DNA from 4 places in the Luteibacter sp. 9135 genome. Region 2 is predicted to be linked to each of the others. Evidence: riboswitches for the same ligand, from Rfam matches in the RefSeq annotation. Region 2 holds a riboswitch; each other region holds the start of a gene.
What was found. A riboswitch is a leader RNA that binds a small molecule or an ion and turns the genes downstream of it on or off. The one in region 2 is predicted to bind cobalamin.
Positions count from the first base shown of each region.

Region 1: another riboswitch for cobalamin. It lies ahead of FA89_RS06055 (ribonucleoside-diphosphate reductase subunit alpha); the one in region 2 lies ahead of FA89_RS11070 (CoA-acylating methylmalonate-semialdehyde dehydrogenase).
Region 3: another riboswitch for cobalamin. It lies ahead of metE (5-methyltetrahydropteroyltriglutamate--homocysteine S-methyltransferase); the one in region 2 lies ahead of FA89_RS11070 (CoA-acylating methylmalonate-semialdehyde dehydrogenase).
Region 4: another riboswitch for cobalamin. It lies ahead of FA89_RS05140 (TonB-dependent receptor domain-containing protein); the one in region 2 lies ahead of FA89_RS11070 (CoA-acylating methylmalonate-semialdehyde dehydrogenase).

Region 1 is NZ_JQNB01000001.1:1,433,973-1,438,826, forward strand. It holds gene FA89_RS06055 (ribonucleoside-diphosphate reductase subunit alpha) at 1-1,402, opposite strand, end outside; cobalamin riboswitch at 1,562-1,779, opposite strand; gene FA89_RS06060 (response regulator) at 1,975-4,818, shown strand.
Region 2 is NZ_JQNB01000001.1:2,567,798-2,572,651, forward strand. It holds gene FA89_RS11060 (GNAT family N-acetyltransferase) at 1-27, shown strand, start outside; gene FA89_RS11065 (hypothetical protein) at 34-1,080, shown strand; cobalamin riboswitch at 1,152-1,356, shown strand; gene FA89_RS11070 (CoA-acylating methylmalonate-semialdehyde dehydrogenase) at 1,496-3,010, shown strand; gene FA89_RS11075 (acyl-CoA dehydrogenase family protein) at 3,022-4,197, shown strand; gene FA89_RS11080 (enoyl-CoA hydratase) at 4,194-4,854, shown strand, end outside.
Region 3 is NZ_JQNB01000001.1:455,497-460,350, reverse strand. It holds gene metE (5-methyltetrahydropteroyltriglutamate--homocysteine S-methyltransferase) at 307-2,598, opposite strand; cobalamin riboswitch at 2,795-3,016, opposite strand; gene FA89_RS02055 (glycosyltransferase) at 3,110-4,420, shown strand; gene FA89_RS02050 (aldo/keto reductase) at 4,476-4,854, opposite strand, start outside.
Region 4 is NZ_JQNB01000001.1:1,174,089-1,178,942, reverse strand. It holds gene FA89_RS05155 (GntR family transcriptional regulator) at 1-342, shown strand, start outside; gene FA89_RS05150 (SIS domain-containing protein) at 359-1,393, shown strand; gene nagA (N-acetylglucosamine-6-phosphate deacetylase) at 1,421-2,569, shown strand; cobalamin riboswitch at 2,611-2,844, shown strand; gene FA89_RS05140 (TonB-dependent receptor domain-containing protein) at 3,003-4,854, shown strand, end outside.

The DNA.
Region 1 (4,854 bases), 1.1 Mb from region 2:
TTTCCGGACGCGCGGTCTGGTTGCTGGTGGCGTTGGAACGATCCTTGAATGTCATCCAGCCGTTACCGGTCTGCGCCAGCGAACGCAGCATGCGGGCGTACAACTCGCGCGCCTTGATCGACTTGACGGCCAGTCCCTGGGCCTCGGCCTTCTCGTAGGCGGTCTCGAAGGCGGCGCCCCACGTGTCGACGAAGTGCGGCACGATCTTCGGGTCGAACAGCGACCAGTCGCCGTCGGTCTCGACACGGCGCATGAACAGGTCCGGCACCCAGTTGGCCAGGTTGAGGTTGTGCGTGCGGCGCGCGTCGTCACCGGTGTTCTCACGCAGCTCGAGGAATTCCTCGATGTCCGCATGCCAGCTTTCCAGGTACACGCAGGCGGCGCCCTTGCGCTTGCCGCCCTGGTTCACCGCGGCCACCGACGCATCCAGGGTCTTCAGCCACGGCACCAGGCCGTTGGAATGACCGTTGGTGCCCTTGATCAGCGAGCCGCGCGAGCGGATACGCGAATAGGCCAGGCCGATACCGCCAGCGAACTTCGACAGCTGGGCCACGTCGCCGTACTTGGCGTAGATGGACTCCAGCGCGTCCTGAGGCGAATCCAGCAGGAAGCACGACGACAGCTGCTCGTGCGCGGTGCCGGCGTTGAACAGGGTGGGCGAGCTGGCCAGGTATTCCAGCGACGACAGCATGCGATACAGCTCGAGCGTCTCGGCCACGTCGTTGCCGCCGAGGGCGCAGGCGATGCGCATGAAGAAGTACTGCGGCGTCTCGATGACGAAGCGCCGGGTCGGGTGGCGCAGCAGGTAGCGGTCGTAGACCGTGCGCAGGCCGAAGTATTCGAAGCGGCGCGAGCCGGCGGTGTCGATGGCATCGTTGAGCTTGCGCGCGTTGACCAGCACGAAGTCACGCAGGCGCTCGTTGAGGATGCCCAGCTCGAAGCCGGTGCTGATCGACTGCGAGAACGACTGGATGTCCTGGCCGGACACTTCCTTGTCGACGAAAGCGGCCAGCAGGCGCGCGGCCAGCTGGCCGTATTCCGGTTCCTCGGCGGTGAGCGCCGCGGAGGTGCGGATCGACAGCTGGTCCAGCTCCTGCGTGGTGGCGCCGTCGTACAGGCCGCCGATGGTCTTCAGCGCCACGCGCATCGGGTCGACCGCGAACAGGCCATCGGCGCTGCGGGTCACCGCGCGCACGATCTTGTTCACGTCGACGGCTTCCTGGCCGCCGTTGCGCTTGGTGACGCGCATCTGGCCGGGGTTGTGCGGCGGGGTCAGCGCGAACGCCGGCGGCGGCTCGTTGCGGTAACCGGCAGCGGGTGCCTTGTCCGCCGGGGCGGGGGAGGTGACGGCCGTATCGGCTGCTTCGGTGCGCTCGCGCGCGGCGGATTCCATCGTGGTCATGTCAGGCGTGCCCCAGGGCTCGGTTCAAACTCCCGTTCCCTCGGACGGGGCTCGAAGCGGTGGGCCGGCGGAAAAAGATCGCGTCGGAGCACGCCATCGGGGGCTCCGGACCGCGACGTGCCTCCCCGCGGAAGCCGTCACCACAAAAACCGCCGCCTGGCGGGGCGACAGCTGTTGGCAGGTCTTCGGACTTCGTGGACGGGGACGCCTTTCGGGTCCGGCCTAGCCGTCGCTTCCCAATCCCACGGGGGGACCAGTGCGTGTGACGGGTTCGTTTCCACTTACCGCTGCGGGGCAGTTCCGGATTTGCACCGGATTCCCTATTAAGTCCGACGGGCAGTCGCGCCTCTTCGGACACCAACGGGACACACCATATAGCTGGTCCCCGGTACCGTCAACACAAGATATAGGGTAAATGCGCTATGTGCTTGATCCGCCGGGAGTCATTTTTTTACAACCCCCCGTGGACCGATTTGCGCATCGCGACATGACCGTTTCGTGAAGATGGCCTACACAAATTGCAGGGCTTCGAACCTTTAACATCTGCGATCCGCCCCATGACCGCTCGCTCGATGCCATCTACGTTCGCGTTGCAGGAACACGCCCTGGTCACCCATGCGTTCGACGCACTGCCGTTCGGCTTCACGGCCGTGTCGGCGACAGGGGAGCTCCTTTACGCCAATGCCTGGATGACCGCACGGCTTCGTGACGGGGCGGGGCAGGGCTTCCTGACCTGGTGGACCGAAGACAGCCGCGCGCGATTGAGCACCCTGCTCCTGACCGGCGGGATCGAGGGCGTCCGTGAGCTTGCGCTCACGGCGGTCGACGGCACCGCCTGGCGGGTCTCGGTCGAGCTGTGGCGCGCCCCGGTGGCTGGCGAGGCGGTCTTCATGGTCGCGGTATCCCCCCCCGTTGGCGATGCCGCCGCCACGGCCGGCGACACGGAAGATCGGCGCCTGGCCCTCATCGAGGTGGGCAACCTGCTCCGTGACCTCGAGGATCCGGCCCACATCGCCTACTGCGTCGCCGAGGTGCTGGGCCGCACGCTCCGGATCAGCCGGGCCGGTTACGGCACCGTGGACACCGTGGCGGAGACCATCAGCGTCGAACGCGACTGGAACGCCCCCGGCATCCTGACGCTGGCCGGCGTGCTGAACTTCCGCGATTACGGATCGTACATCGACGATATCAAAGCCGGTCGCACCGCCGTCGTCACCGATGCCTACCAGGATCCGCGCACCCAACGCACCGCCGATGCGCTGGCGGCGATCAGCGCCGTCTCCTTCATCAATATGCCGGTGACCGAGAGGGGCGGCGTCGTGGCGCTGCTCTACCTCAACCACGAGGGGCCCCGCGAGTGGCCGGAGGAGGAGATCGCCTTCGTCCGTGAGGTGGCCAATCGTACGCGCGTCGCCGTGGAGCGGCGCCGCGCCGAAGCCGAGCTGCAGCAACTCGCCCAGAGCCTGGAGCGACAGGTGGCGGAGCGCACCTTCGAGCGCGACCGTATCTGGCGCTTCTCCAGCGACATCCTGCTCGTGGCCGATGCGGATACGCGCCTGCTCTCGGTCAATCCGGCGTGGACCGCGATCCTGGGCTGGAGCGAGCGCGAGACCCTGGGACGGTCCTACCTGGATTTCGTGCACCCCGACGACACCGATCGTACCGGTGAGGAAACCGGGCAGCTGGCCGACGGGGTGGCCACGCTGCGCTTCGAGAATCGTTACCGCACGGCCGATGGGGGCTTCCGTCAGCTGTCCTGGCGGGCCGTGCCCAGCGAAGGCATGATCTTTGCCGTGGCCCGCGATGTCACGATCGAACGCGCGCGCGACGCGGAACTGGACCTGGCCCAGGAGCAACTGCGCCAGGCGCAGAAGATGGATGCTATCGGCAACCTCACCGGTGGCGTGGCGCACGACTTCAACAACCTGCTGCAGGTGATCAGCGGCAACCTGCAACTGCTGGGCATCGATGTCTCGGGTAACGAACGCGCCGAGCGTCGCGTGGCCAACGCCATGGCGGGCGTCACTCGCGGGTCCAAGCTAGCCGCCCAACTGCTGGCCTTCGGCCGGCGCCAGCCGCTGGCGCCCAAGGTCGTCAACGTCGGCCGCTTCGTCCGTGACATGGACGAGCTGCTCCGCCGCGCGCTGGGTGAGGCGATCGAGGTGGAGACCGTGATCGCCGGTGGTCTGTGGAATACGCTCGTCGATCCGTCCAACGTGGAGAACGCCCTGCTCAACCTGGCGATCAACGCACGTGACGCGATGAGCGGCCAGGGCAGGCTCACCGTGGAGGCAGGCAACGCCTTGCTGGACGAGAACTATGCGAAAACCCACGGTGACCTCCGTCCCGGCCAGTACGTGATGCTTGCGGTGACCGACACCGGATGCGGTATTCCGGCGGATATCCTGGACAAGGTGTTCGACCCGTTCTTCACGACCAAGCCCGAGGGCCGCGGCACGGGTCTGGGCCTGTCGATGGTCTACGGATTCGTCAAGCAATCCGGTGGTCACATCAAGGTGTACAGCGAGCCGGGTGAAGGTACGACGGTAAAGATCTACCTGCCCCGGTCCATGCAGAGCGAGGATCGTATCGTGGTCGTCGAAGAGGAAGCCATTCGCGGTGGTGACGAAACCATTCTCGTCGCCGAGGACGATGAGGCCGTGCGGGAAACCGTGGTCGGCATGCTCGCCGAACTCGGTTACCGCGTCCTGAAGGCACGCGATGCCGAGAGCGCGCTGTCGATCGTGGAAAGCGGTATCGCCATCGATCTGTTGTTTACCGACGTGGTGATGCCCGGCCCCCTGCGCAGCCCCGAGCTCGCGCGCAAGGCGGTCGAGCGCCAGCCCGGCCTGGCCGTGTTGTTCACCTCGGGCTATACCGAGAACGCCATCGTGCATGGCGGTCGCCTGGACGAGGGCGTCGAATTGCTCAGCAAGCCGTACACGCGCGAGCAGTTGGCACGTCGGGTCCGCCAGGTGCTGGGCGCCCGCATGCCCCGGACGATCGCCGAGGTGGCGACGCCTCCGCAGGCTCAGTCGCCGGCCCCGGCCCCGGCCGTTGCCGTGCCGCTACGCGTACTGGTACTTGAAGACGACGCCTTGATCCGTATGTCGATCACCGAGATGCTGGAGAGCCGCGGACACGTGGCGTTCGAGGCCGGTGACGGTAACGAAGCGCTTCGCGTCCACGGTGCCGAGGCCATCGACGTGCTGCTGGCCGACGTGGGATTGCCGGGCATGAGCGGCGTGGATGTGGCCGAGCGGCTGCGCGAGGCCCAGCCGGAATTGCCGGTGATCTACGCCACAGGCGACCACACCGCCAATGGCGTGGTCCGCGACGATCGCACGGCGATCATCGTCAAGCCGTACGGAGTGGCCGACCTGATGGAAGCACTGGGGCGCATCGCGCGTCGTTGATAGACGCTTGTCCGTCGACGCGGGCACGGGGCGTGC
Region 2 (4,854 bases):
TCGCCCGACCGGGCTTTCGCGAGGTAGTACGCCATGATCGCACCCAAGGTATCGCGTAAACGCAAGGCGTCCGGCCCGGCGCCGCTCGACCCGCACGTGGCGCGGGCGAAGGTGCCGCTGAAGTTCTCTCACACCGCGTTCTCGGGAAAGAGCATGTTGTCCGGGACGTCGGCCGATGCGCCGCGCTTTCATTCGTTTTCCAACATTGCGTTCCCGGTGTCGAAGACCCTTTCCGACGGCGCGGTGCGGCTCGCGCCGTCGTTGGTAGCCGACTACCGGGCCGATACGGGACTCACCCCGTTGTTCAGTACGCAGGACTGGGGCGCGGTACCGTCGCCTTCGAAAAAAACCAACACCATGTACCGTTCGCGACGTGGCTCCATCGTCGGCTTGTCCAACATGCCGGATGGCTCGGTCAAGGGCTGGCGCCTGCACTCGTTGCCCACCACCGAGGCGCTTCGTGATGCGTCAGCGTCCAAGCCGTTCGTCAGCGCGTTCGACGAGAGCGCAAAGCGGCTGTATACGCCCGCGCTCAACAGCAAGGGCACCGAGCAGACGATCAACACCGTGCTCTCCGATGTCGGCAAGGTACGTTACGACCACGGCACCGCCCGCTTCGCGTGGATCGACGGCAGCTATGCCATGGGTGTTTCCGCGAAGGGGCTGGACAAGACCGCCAGCGGTGCGCCGTCCACGCTGTACGCGCCAAGCGTGAAGTCGGCGAAACGCCGGGGCAAGAAGAGCAACCCGGCGCAGAACCACCATTCCGAGCCGATGGCGGTGACGCTGCACGACACGCACCGACACACGCCCATGGCCCAGGACACGGGCCTTGTGGCCACGTTCGCCAGCTTCCCCAATCAGGTGTGTTTCCATTGCGGCGAGATGTTCAAGGACAACCTGGGCTCGCACAGTGCGCTGACCGGCGTGCCCGGGCGACCCTTCGGCGGACAGCACCCCGGCGAGACCACGACCAAGAGCGGCAGCAGCATCGTGCGTGCGCATCCCATGACCGAACTCGTCGCCGACAAGGGGCACCACGCGGAACTGGCCAAGATCTTCTCGTACCACAAGCCCTGATGCCACCGGCTCTCGACGCCGCCACCGCGCCGTTTACTGCATCGCAGCGTGTCCCCATGCGTTGCGCCGCCTACAATCGATGGGCCACAGGTGTCCTGCCGCCGCCATTCCGGTGCGCAGGGTGAAACGGGAAGCCGGTCCGATGCCGGCGCTGCCCCCGCAACGGTAGGCGAGAAAACCCGACTCAGAACCACTGCGGCAACGCGGGAAGGTGTCGGGCTGATGCATGCCGCATCGCTCGCAAGCCCGGAGACCGGCCCGTGGTGGACATCGCATGCGGTGTCTTCCTCGGGTGTTGCGGTGGGCAACCGGATGAGCTGACTCGACGCGGCGTCCGTTGTCTCGAATCACTTGTCTTGTCCCTCGCACGCCCGGTTTCGCGGGTGAGCGATCTGGAGACTGGACAATGAACGAGATGAACCCGGCCGCGACTCATGTCGCCACGGTAAAGCTGCTGATCGACGGCGAGTTCGTCGAATCGGCCACCACGCAATGGCGTGACGTGGTCAACCCGGCCACGCAGGTGGTGCTGGCACGCGTGCCCTTCGCCACGCCGGCGGAAGTCGAGGCGGCGGTGGATGCCGCGCGCCGCGCCTTCGTCACCTGGCGCAAGACGCCCATCGGTGCGCGGGCGCGCATCTTCCTCAAGTACCAGCAACTGATCCGCGAGCACATGGCCGAACTGGCCGCGACGCTCACGGCGGAGCAGGGCAAGACGCTGCCCGATGCCGAAGGCGACGTGTTCCGTGGCCTGGAGGTGGTGGAACACGCGGCGGCCATCGGCAACCTGCAGCTGGGCGAGCTGGCCAACAACGTGGCCGGCGGTGTGGATACCTACACGCTGCTGCAACCGCTGGGCGTATGCGCGGGCATCACGCCGTTCAACTTCCCGGCGATGATTCCGCTGTGGATGTTCCCGATGGCGATCGCCACGGGTAACACCTTCGTGCTGAAACCGTCGGAGCAGGACCCGATGGTGACCATGCGCCTGGTCGAACTGGCCGTGGAAGCGGGCATCCCCCGCGGCGTGCTCAACGTCGTGCACGGTGGCGAGGACGTGGTCAACGCGATCTGCGACCACCCGCAGATCAAGGCGGTGTCGTTCGTCGGTTCCACCCGCGTCGGCACCCATGTCTACCATCGCGCGTCGCAGGCCGGCAAGCGCGTACAGTGCATGATGGGCGCGAAGAACCACGCCGTGGTGCTCCCCGATGCCCATCGCGAGCAGACGCTCAACGCGATGGTCGGCGCGGCGTTCGGCGCGGCGGGCCAGCGCTGCATGGCGGCCTCGACGGCCGTACTGGTCGGCGCCGCGCGCGAGTGGCTGCCCGACTTGGTGGCCCGCGCGAAGACGTTGAAGGTCAATGCGGGCAGCGAGGCCGGTACGGATGTCGGCCCGGTCATCTCCTGCGCGGCGCGCGATCGCGTGCACGCCTTGATCGATGCCGGTGTGGCCGAAGGCGCCACCCTTGAACTGGACGGCCGCGATTGCCGCGTGCCGGGCTACGAGCAGGGCAACTTCGTCGGCCCGACCATCTTCTCCGGCGTGCGCCCCGGCATGCGCATCTACGACGAGGAAATCTTCGGTCCCGTGCTCGTCGTGCTCACGGTGGACACGCTGGATGAGGCGATCACGCTGGTCAACGCCAACCCCAACGGCAACGGCACGGCGTTGTTCACGGGCAGCGGCGCCGCGGCGCGTCGTTTCCAGGAGGACATCGACGTGGGGCAGGTCGGCATCAACGTGCCTATCCCGGTGCCGGTGCCGCTGTTCTCGTTCACGGGCTCGCGCGCCTCGAAGCTGGGCGACCTCGGTCCGTACGGCAAGCAGGCGGTCATGTTCTACACGCAGACCAAGACGGTCACCTCGCGCTGGTTCGACGACGGCGGCACGGGTCAGGGCGTCAACACCACCATCAGCCTGAAGTGAGGGCGCCCCTCATGGACATTCCGGTGACGGTGCAGGCCGCGGGCCTGAGCGACGAGCAGAATGCGTTCCGCGAGGCGGCGCGCGACTTCGCCCAGGCGGAGCTGGCGCCGCATGCGGCGCACTGGGACGCGCAAGGCATCTTTCCGCGCGAGGTCATCGGCAAGGCCGGGCAACTGGGCTTCTGTGGCCTCTACGTGGACGAAGCGGCCGGCGGTACCGGCCTGACGCGGCTGGACGCGGCCATCGTGTTCGAGGAACTGGCCGCGATCGATCCCTCCACGGCCGCCTTCATCAGCATCCACAACATGGCGACCTGGATGCTGACCACCTACGCCCAGCCGGCCCTGTTGCAGGCATGGGGCGAACCGCTGGCCAGCGGCACACGTCTCGCGTCGTATTGCCTGACCGAGCCGGGCGCCGGTTCCGATGCGGCCTCGTTGCAGACGCGCGCCGTGCGCGAGGACGACCATTACGTCATCAACGGCAGCAAGGCGTTCATCTCCGGGGCCGGCGCCACCGACATGCTGGTGGTGATGGCTCGCACCGGCGGCGACGGCGCGCGCGGCATCAGTGCGTTCGCAGTGCCCGCGGATACCGCGGGGATCGGCTACGGCCGCAAGGAGGAAAAGCTCGGCTGGAACAGCCAGCCCACGCGCGGCATCACGTTCGAGGACGTGCGTATCCCCGCAACGAACCGGCTGGGCGAGGAAGGCGAGGGCTTTCGCATCGCGATGAAGGGACTGGACGGTGGCCGTATCAACATCAGCGCGTGTTCGCTCGGCGCGGGGCAGGGGGCGCTGGATGCGGCCCGCCGCTACCTGGGTGAGCGGCGCCAGTTCGGCCGCAAGCTGGGCGAGTTCCAGGCGCTGCAATTCAAGCTGGCCGACATGGCCACGCAACTGGTGGCCGCACGGCAGATGGTTCACACCGCCGCGCGCAAGCTCGATGCACGCAGCCACGACGCCACGGTGTGGTGCGCCATGGCCAAGCGCTTCGCCACCGATGCCGGTTTCGCCATCTGCAACGATGCCTTGCAGTTGCATGGCGGGTACGGCTACATACGCGAGTACCCGATCGAGCGGCTGCTGCGCGACAGTCGGGTGCACCAGATACTGGAAGGCACCAACGAGATCATGCGCGTGATCGTGGCGCGCCACCTGCTCAACACCGAAGAGGAATTGCGATGAGTGGCTACAAGGACACCGATTGGACCGGACTGGCGCTGAAGGTCGAGGGCCATACGGCCGTCGTGACCCTGCGCAACCCGCCGGCCAACACCTGGACGGTGCACAGCCTGACGGCACTGCGTGATCTGGTCGGCGCATTGAACGCCGATCGCGACATCTACGCCCTGGTCGTCACGGGCGAGGGCGGCAAGTTCTTCTGCGCCGGCGCCGACCTCAAGCAGTTCGCCGACGGCGACCGCGCCGTGGCGCGCGCAGCGGCCCGTCGCTTCGGCGAGGCCTTCGAGGCCCTGTCAGCGTTCCGTGGCGTGAGCATCGCCGCGATCAACGGCTATGCGATGGGCGGTGGCCTGGAGTGCGCGCTGGCGTGCGACCTGCGCATCGCCGAGGCGCACGCGCAGATGGCGCTGCCCGAGGCCGGCGTGGGCCTGCTGCCGTGTGCGGGCGGCACGCAGAACCTGCCGCGCCTGGTCGGCGAAGGCTGGGCCAAGCGGATGATCCTGCTCGGCGAGCGCGTCGACGCGCCCACCGCGCTGCGGATCGGTCTGGTCGAAGAGGTGGTCCCCACCGGCGAGGGGCTGGCCACGGCCCTGGCCTGGGCCGCACGCTCCCACGCGCAAAGTCCGACCAGCGTCACGGCGTGCAAGCGGCTGGTCCAGG
Region 3 (4,854 bases), 2.1 Mb from region 2:
GGTACGCCTCGATGGTGACGATTGCATGGATGTTCAGGGGCGGGACCCGGTCTACGGGCCCGCACGCTTTTTTGGGGGGGGGGGGGTAGGAGCCCACGATGTGGGCGAACCCTCAGGTCACGCTCGGCGAATGAAGCCACACATCGCATCCACGCGAGCGTTGCCGTGAGTCGAACGAAGCGGCTTTTGAAGCGTTTTAAAGCCGCACCAGGCGAGTCTAAAAACGCTCGCCTGGGCACGAGGTCGGCTTTTTTCGCCCTAGCTACGTAGACGTTCGCCTACATCGTGGGCTCCTACCGGTCCCTTTTATGCCGCCGTCGTCAGCCTCTCCCGGGCCGTCCGGGCTACCGAGACCATGCCTTTCAGGGCTTCGGCCACCTCTGGCCAGTCACGGGTCTTCAGGCCGCAATCCGGATTGACCCACAACTGGTCGGGTCGCAGCACCCTAAGTGCCCGGTCCAGCAGCTCGGCCATCTCGGCCTCGGCCGGCACGCGGGGCGAGTGGATGTCATAGACCCCGGGACCGATGCCGTTCGGGTAGCGGAAGCGGGTGAAGGCATCCAGCAGTTCCATGCGCGAGCGGCTGGTCTCGATGGAGATGACATCCGCATCCATCGCCGCGACGGCCTCGATGATGTCGTTGAACTCCGAATAGCACATGTGGGTGTGGATCTGGGTGGCGTCGCTGACGCCGCCGGCCGTGATGCGGAACGCGTCCACCGCCCAGGCGAGGTAATCGGCCCAGTCGGCGCGATGCAGCGGCAGGCCCTCGCGCAGCGCGGGCTCGTCGATCTGCACGATGCCGATGCCTGCTTTTTCCAGGTCGTGCACCTCGTCGCGCAGGGCCAGCGCGATCTGCCGGCAGACCTCGGCACGGGGCAGGTCGTCGCGCACGAACGACCACTGCAGCATGGTCACCGGGCCCGTCAGCATGCCCTTCATGGGCTTGTTGGTCAGCGATTGCGCGTAGCTGGACCAGGCGACCGTCATCGCCGCCGGCCGGGCCACGTCGCCGTAAATGATCGGCGGCTTGACGCAGCGCGAGCCGTAGCTCTGCACCCAGCCCAGCGAGGTGAACGCATAGCCCTGCAGCTGCTCGCCGAAATACTCCACCATGTCGTTGCGCTCGGGCTCGCCGTGCACGAGGACATCCAGCCCTATCTCGTCCTGGAAGGCCACCGCGCGGCGTACTTCGTCACGCAGCACGGCCTGGTAGGCCTCGTCTTCCAGCTTGCCGGACCGGTGCGCGGCACGCGCGAGCCGCAGGTCGGCGGTCTGCGGGAACGAGCCGATGGTGGTGGTGGGCAGGTCGGGCAGCCCGAAGCGCTCACGCTGCACGTTGGCCCGGAACGCATAGGCCGAACGGCGCTGGCCGAACTGCGGTGTCAGCCCGCGCACGCGCGTACGCACCTCGGCGCGCACCACGTCGTGCGAGCGGCGACGCGCCTCCACCGTATCGTGCTGGCGGGCGAGCACGCGTTGCGCGGCCTCGTCGCCGGTCGCGGCATCGGCGTAGCGGCGCAGTTCGACGATCTTCTGCCGGGCGAACGACAGCCACTCGCCGATCGCGCCGGGCAGGCGCTTTTCCTCGGCGGCGTCGATGGGCACGTGCAGCAGCGAGCACGAGGTGGACAGCCAGAGTCGATCGTCACCCAGGCGCTTGCGTGCATGGGCGATGCGCGGGCCGATGATGGCCGGGTCGCTCAGCCAGATGTTGCGGCCGTCCAGTACGCCGGCGGACAACACGCGCCCGGCGGGCAGCGCGTCGATCACCGCGTCCAGTTGCCCCGGAGCACGGGCCAGGTCCACGTGCAGGCCTGCCACCGGCAACGACGTGGCCAGGGCCAGGTTGGCCCCCAGGTCACCGAAATAGGTGGCCAGGAGGATGCGTCCGCGCGTGCGCTCGCCGATGGCGGCGTACGCCGACCGGTACGCCGCCTGCCAGGCCGGTTCGAGGTCCAGCACGAGGGCCGGTTCGTCGACCTGCACCCAGTCGGCGCCGGCTTCCGTCAGCGCGTCGAGCAAGCCGCTCCAGGCCGGCAACAGGGCATCCAGCAGGGCCAGGGGGTCGCTGCCGTCCACGGTCTTGGCCAGGCGAAGGAAGCTCAGCGGGCCCAGCAGCACTGGGCGCGCCGTATGGCCCGCGGCCACGGCCTCGCGGTATTCCGCCACCGCCTTGTCGGCCCGGGTAGCGAAGACCTGGCCCGCATGCAGTTCCGGAACGATGTAGTGGTAGTTGGTATCGAACCACTTGGTCATCTCCAGTGCGTGCAGGTCAACCGTGCCGTCCTGGCGACCGCGTGCCATGGCGAAGTAGCCCGCCAGGGCGTCCCGCGCATGCAGGTCGCGGTAGCGCTCGGGGATGGCATCCACCGCGACGGCGGCATCGAGCACATGGTCGTACAGGGAAAAGTCGTTGACCGGCACGCTGTCGGCGCCGGCCTCGCGGGCGAGTTGCCAGTGCCGCTCGCGCAGCTGGCGGGCGACGGCGAGCAGGGCCTCGCGGTCGCTATCGCCCCGCCAGTGGCTTTCGAGCGCGCGCTTGAGTTCACGGCGTCTGCCGATGCGGGGAAAACCGGGGTAGGTAACGTGTGGCATGTGGATACGTCCTCTTCGTGGCAAAGAGGAGGGAAGGGCGGCCCGCTGCCGGACACGCGCGCGCCGCCGCACGCAGGTGCACGGCGTCGTGGGTGTCATGCGGCGTACCGTCGACCTTCGCCCCCGCGGGCGAACCGGGCCACCACGCGGGCGCGGTGGGTCCAGGTCGTGCGGAGCGCGCGTACCCATGACGGTACGCGTGCTCAGGCCGGCGGCAGGTCTTCGGGCTCGTGGATGTGGCACCGGAACAGGTGCCGCCTTGCGCGTCGCTTCCCGGATCGTTGTTAGATCCAGTGCCTGTGACGCGTTCGTCTCCACATACCGCTGCGGGGCAGCGCCGGATTCGCACCGGCTTCCCTCTTAGCTTTTATCTTTCCATTCGAATAGAGAGATAAAGACCGCTGGCGAGCGAAGACTAGCCTGCGTGGTGGGGGCAGGTCAACGCGTCGGGATGCATCGCGTCGACACGCCGGCCGCGAGGATGCGCGTGGACATCGACGGGAGGGGGGACATGGCGGGACGACACATCGTGATGGCGACGGTCGGGTCACAGGGCGACCTGTTTCCCTTCCTGTCGGTGGGCCGGGAGCTGGTGGCGCGCGGGCACCGGGTCACGATCGGCGCGCACGCGATCCATCGGCAAGCGGTGGCGGACGCCGGGTTGCGCTTCGTGCTGGCCAGCGGTATCGCCGAGCCGGAGGACAAAGCCGCCTTTGCCGCGCGGGCGTTCCACCCCTTGCGCGGCCCACGCTTCGTCGTTCGCGACCTGGCCGCCGCGGATGTGGCGGCGAGCTACCAGGCGCTGGCACCTGTCTGCGCGGATGCGGATGCCATCGTGACGACCACACTGGCCTTCGCCGGGCAGATCCTGGGTGAGACCACGCGTGTCGCCTGGCTGTCGGCGGTGCTCTCGCCGGCCGCGTTCCTGTCGGCGTACGATCCGCCCGCCACGGGCCTGGCGGTGCTCGACCGCTTTCTGCGCGCCACGCCACGACGCGGCGCCTGGCTTCGTCGTATGGCCGAGCACGTCACGGCACCGTGGACGCGCCCGGTGCGCCGATTCCGCCAATCGCTCGGCCTGGCGCCGGTCTCGGCAGGGGGTGATCCCTTCCACTGCGGGCAGCACGCGCGCGACGGCGTGCTAGCCATGTATTCGCCGTTACTCGGGCAGGCGCCGGCCGATGCGCCGGCGCATACCCTGGTGACGGGCTACTGCCGTTACTCTCCCTCCTTGGGCAGCCTGTCGCCGCCATTGACGGCGTTCCTCGACGCCGGCGAGCCACCGCTGGTGTTCACGCTGGGCTCGGCGGCGGTCCACGCGGGTGAAGGCTTCCTTCGCGAAAGCATGGGCGCCGCCGCGATGCTGGGCCGACGCGCCGTACTGCTGACGGGATCACCGGAAATGCGTTCGCGCCTGCCGACCGTGCTGCCCGATGGCGTGCTTGCCGTCGAATACGCCCCGCACGGCGCCCTGTTCGAACGTGCTGCGGCCGTCGTGCACCACGGCGGCGTAGGCACCACTCAGGAAGCCCTCCGCGCCGGTTGCCCCTCCTTGGTCGTGCCGCATGGGTTCGACCAGCCGGACAACGCGGCGCGGGTGGTTCGACTCGGCGTGGGGGCCGTGTTGCCAGCGTCGCGTTATCGCGCGGATCGCGCCGCCGCGAGGTTGCGCGTGCTGCTTGCCGATGAAGGCGTCGCCCTGCGCGCGCAACACGCGGCCACGGCCATCCGGGCGGAAACGGGTGCGTCTCGGGCCGCCGACGTTATCGAACGGGCGATCGAAACGCGGCGGCATCCACGCTCACCTTCGATAGCGAGCTGATCGCAAACGCCACGCTTCAGCGCGCAGCGGTTACGCGTCATTTGGAAGGCAGGCTTCATTCGAAGCCCGCAATGGCCCTGGGCGTATAAGCGCCCTCCAGCGTGGCGATCTCGTCGGCGGTCAGCGTAAGCTCGATCGCCGCCACGGCATCGTCCAGGTGCTGTGGCTTCGACGCGCCCACGATCGGCGCGGTGATGCCTTCGCGCTGCGCGACCCATGCCAGCGCCACCTGTGCGCGCGGTACGCCGCGCGCTTCCGCCACCTGCTTCACCGCCGCCACGATGGCACGGTCGGCGTCTTCCGTGCCGCCATAAAGCGTGCTGCCGAACACGTCGCTCTGCTGCCGGGTGCTGCCTTCGTCCCAGTCGCGCGTCAGCCGTCCGCGTGCCAGCGGGCTCCACGGCAGCAGCGCGATGCCTTCGTCGATGCAGAAC
Region 4 (4,854 bases), 1.4 Mb from region 2:
CAGGTGGTCCGCCTGCATCGCCTGCGTTACGCCGGCGACGAGCCCCTGGCGATCGAGCGCAGCGCCGTGCCGCTCAGCCTCCTGCCCGACCCCAGCCTGGTCGAGGATTCCCTCTACGAAGCGCTCGACACGCTGGGCAATCGGCCGCGGCGCGCGCTGCAACGCCTGCGCGCGGTGGTGCTGGGCCCGGCCCAGACCCGGCTGCTCCGGCTCGGTGCCGGCAGCGCCGGCCTGAACATCGAGCGGCGTAGTTTCCTCGACGACGGCCGCATCGTCGAATTCACCTGTTCCTGGTATCGCGGGGACATCTACGACTTCGTCGCCGAACTGCAAAGCGACTGACGGGCACACCACTTCTATGACCACCCAGCCGCAAGACACCCTGATGTACCGCGAAGCGCACGAGACGGCCGAGGTAGTCGAACGGCAACTCGCCCTCAACGAAGGCGTGATCGGCGCCCTTGCCGACCGGCTTCGTGCCCAGCCCCCGCGCATGGTCATCACCTGCGCCCGCGGCAGTTCCGACCACGCGGCGATGTACGCCAAGTACGTGTTCGAAACCCAACTGGGCGTGGTGACCGCATCGGCCTCGCCGTCGGTCACCTCCATCTATCACGCGGCACAGCGCCTCGATGGCGCGCTGTACCTCGCCGTTTCGCAGTCGGGCAAAAGCCCCGACCTGGTGCGCAACGCGGAGGCCGCGAAGAAGGCCGGCGCCTATGTGGTCGCCCTGGTCAACGTGGTGGATTCCCCGCTGGCCGACGTGGCGGACGTGGTGGTGCCGCTGCACGCGGGCCCGGAAACCAGCGTCGCCGCGACCAAGAGCTACCTGGGCGCGCTGTTCGCGATCCTGCACATCGCCGCCCGCTGGAGCGGCCGCGCCGAGATCGCCGACGCCATCACCGCCCTGCCCACGCAGCTTCGCCAGGGCTGGGACGCGGACTGGTCGGCACTTACCGAGGGCCTGGTCGATGCGCACAACCTGTTCGTGGTCGGCCGCGGTTTCGGCTTTGCCGGCGCGCTGGAAGCCGCGCTTAAGTTCAAGGAAACCTGCAACCTGCACGCCGAGGCCTTCAGCGCGGCCGAGGTGAAGCACGGCCCGATGGCCCTGGTCGGCCCGCATTTCCCCGTGCTGTTCTTCGCGCAGAACGACGATACGCTGCCCGGCGTGCTGGAGATCGCGGCGGAGTTCCGCAAGCGCGGCGCCAATGTGTGGATCGCCGCACCCGGCGCCACGGGCGAGGGCGTGCTGCCCCTGGTCGCCACCGCGCCCATCGCCGCACCGCTGATCACCGTGCAGAGCTTCTACCGCGCCACGGCCGCGCTGGCGCTGGCACGCGGTTTCAACCCCGACGTGCCGCCGCACCTCAACAAGGTCACCGAGACCGTCTGACCTCTCGCCCCACGTATAGGAATTGCCATGACCATCGCCCTCGTCAACGGCCGTGTGCTGACCGATAACGGCTTCCAGGGTGGCTTTGCCGTGCTGGTCGACGGCGGCACCATCACCGGGCTGGCCTTGCCGTCCGATCCCCGCGTGCGCGCCGCCGAGCGTCACGACCTCGGTGGCCGCACGCTGCTGCCCGGTTTCATCGATTGCCAGGTCAACGGCGGCGGCGGCGTGCTGTTCAATGACGTGCCCACCGTCGACACCATCCGTCGCATCGGGCAGGCGCACGCGAAGTTCGGCACCACCGGCTTCCTGCCCACCCTGATCAGCGACGATGCCGCGGTGATGGCGAAGGCCATCGATGCGGTGAACGACGCGGTGGCCCAGGGCGTGCCGGGCGTGCTCGGCATCCACCTCGAAGGCCCGTTCATCGCGCCCGAGCGCAAGGGCGTGCACGATCCGGCCAAGTTCCGTATCGCCGACGCCGACGACGTAGCCATGGTCGCCCGGCGGCACGGCGGCGTCACGCTGCTCACGCTGGCGCCCGAGCGCGCCTCGGCCGCGGTGCTGCAACAGCTGGTCGCCCACGGCGTGATCGTGGCGGCCGGCCACACGGCCGCCGACTACGACACCACCCGCCAGGCCCTGGCGACCGGCGTGCGTGGCTTCACGCACCTGTTCAACGCCATGACGCCGTTCACCAGCCGCGAGCCCGGCGTGGTCGGCGCCGCGCTGGAAGACGCCGCCAGCTGGTGCGGCCTGATCGTCGACGGCCACCACGTGCACCCGAGTTCGCTGCGTGTCGCCATCGCGGCCAAGGCGCCGCAGAAGATGATGCTGGTCACCGACGCCATGCCACCCGTGGGGTCGGACGATCCGAACTTCGTCCTGAAGGGCGAGACGATCACCGTCCGCGACGGCGTCTGCCAGACGGCCGACGGCACGCTGGCCGGCTCCGCGCTGGACATGGCCACCGCCGTGCGCAACACGGTGGAGATGGTTGGCGTGGCCTATGACGAGGCGGCCCGCATGGCCTCCACCTATCCGGCCGCCTTCCTCGGGCTGGAAGCCACCCACGGCCATATCGCGGCGGGCTATCGCGCCGACTTCGTGGTGATGGACGACGACCACACGGTGGCCGAAACCTGGATCGGCGGCGAGCGCGTCTACGCCGCCTGATCCGTCGCCCCGCACTGGCTCGCTTCCGCGCGGGCCAGGCGTTAACATTGCGTTGTTCGGGTGTCCCCGCCGGCCTGAAGCGGGCGGGGATGAAACGGGAAGCCGGTGCGCCACACATGTGGCAAGGCCGGCACTGCCCCCGCAACGGTAAGCGTGAGGAGCCGCCCAGAACGGCTCCATCCACCGGCCACAGCCACTGCGCAAGCGGGAAGGCGCCGGTGCGATGCCCTCGGGCCAGCGCGAGTCCGGAGACCGGCCCGATCGGCGAATCCTGCGCTTTTAAGCGCGGGCGCCGTCCCGTTATCGGCGATTCGCGGAGGGCGAATCCGGACAGTCATCCGGGTGTTGCCCGTGGTGCCGTTCGTCGTTGTGTCCTCCCGCGCGCCTGTTGAGGCTACGCATTGCCGCACCAGCGGCGGAGGAAACCCGTTCCATGAAGAAAACCCTGCTCGCGACGGCCCTGCTGTCGACGATCGTCGCTGCCCATGCGGCCGACGCACCCAACGGCACCCTCGACCCGGTGGTGGTCACCGCCAACCGCGCGCCCACGCCACTGGACGAAGTGCTGGCCCCGGTCACCGTCATCAGCCGCGAGGACATCGAGCGCCTGCAGCCCCGCAACGTGCAGGACCTGCTGGCCGGCCTGCCCGGCGTGACCATGACCAACACGGGCGGCCTGGGCCAGCAGACCTCGCTCTTCATGCGTGGCAGCAACTCGGCACACACGCTGGTGCTGGTGGACGGCGTGCGCGTGGGCACCGTGGGTGCCGGCCTGCCCGCCTACGAGCAGCTGCCGGTCGAGCAGATCGACCATATCGAGGTGGTCCGTGGCCCGCGCTCCAGCCTGTACGGCTCGGATGCCATCGGCGGCGTCATCCAGATCTTCACCCGTCGCGGCCAGGCCGGCGAAGCGCCCACGCCCAGCCTGTCGATCGGCGGCGGCAGCCACGGCTACACCGCCGGGCAGGTGGGTCTCTCGGGCGGCACCACGCATGGCTGGTACAACGCCAGCCTGGGCGGCCAGTACACCGCCGGGATCAACGCCTGCCGCGTTGGTGCGGCCGACGCGTTCAAGGGCTGCTTCACCGACGAGCCGGACCACGACGCCTACCGCACCTACAACGGTGCGCTCTCGGGCGGCTACCGCTGGGACAACGGCACCGAACTCACCGGCAGCTGGCTGCGCAGCAAGGGCGACATCGAATACGACGGCGATTTCCAGAACCTGACCCGGCGCTCGCAGCAGGTGGCCGGCGCCAAGCTGGCGTTCGACGTGATGTCGGCCTGGCGCATGTCGGTCAGCCTGGGCCAGAACCAGGACCGCGCGGACAATTACCTCAACGGTACACAGAAGAAGTACTACGACGGCCTCGGCAACCTCGTCACCGGCGCCGACAAGGTGCGCACGGGTTACCTGTACTCCAAGCGCAACCAGGCCTCCTGGCAGAACGACATCACGCTGGCCGCCGGGCAGACGCTCACCGCCGGCGTCGATTACCAGCAGGAAAAGCTCGACAGCGATACGGCTTACCTGAAGGACACCCGCAACAACACCGGTGTGTTCGCGCTGTACCAAGGCGTGTTCGGCCCGCACGAGATCCAGCTGTCCGCGCGCCACGACCACAACACTCAGTTCGGCAACCACACCACCGGCTCGGCCGCCTATGGCTACCGCTTCGACGACGGCATGAAGATCACGGCCTCGTACGGGACCGCCTTCCATGCGCCGACCTTCAACGACGTGTACTACCCGTATGGGTTTACCGGGCAGCCCGCACCGGAACTCAAGCCGGAGACGTCACGCACGGCGGAGATCGGGCTGTCCAGCCGTCCCGGCATCTGGACCTGGGCGGTCAATGCCTACCAGACGCATGTCGACGACCTGATCGGCTTCGACCCCCTATTCGTGCCGATCAACGTGAGCAAGGCGCGCTTGCGCGGCGTCGAAGGCCAGGTGGGTGCCGACCTGGATGGCTGGCACGTGCGTGGCTACCTGACGCTGCAGCAGCCGCTGGACCTCGACAGCGGTACGGAGAAGCACAACCTGCTGCCGCGCCGCCCCCGTCGTACCGGCCGGGTAGACCTGGACAAGGACCTGGGTGCGTTCACGCTCGGCGGCTCGGTCTACGCTTCGGGCTACAGCTACGACGACGCGCTCAACAACACCCGCCTCGGCGGCTACACGACAGCCGACGTGCGCGCCACCTGGCACCTGGACGATGCCTGGAGCGTGCAGGGCCGCGTCGCGAACGTTGCCGATAAACGCTACGAAACGGCGGCGTACT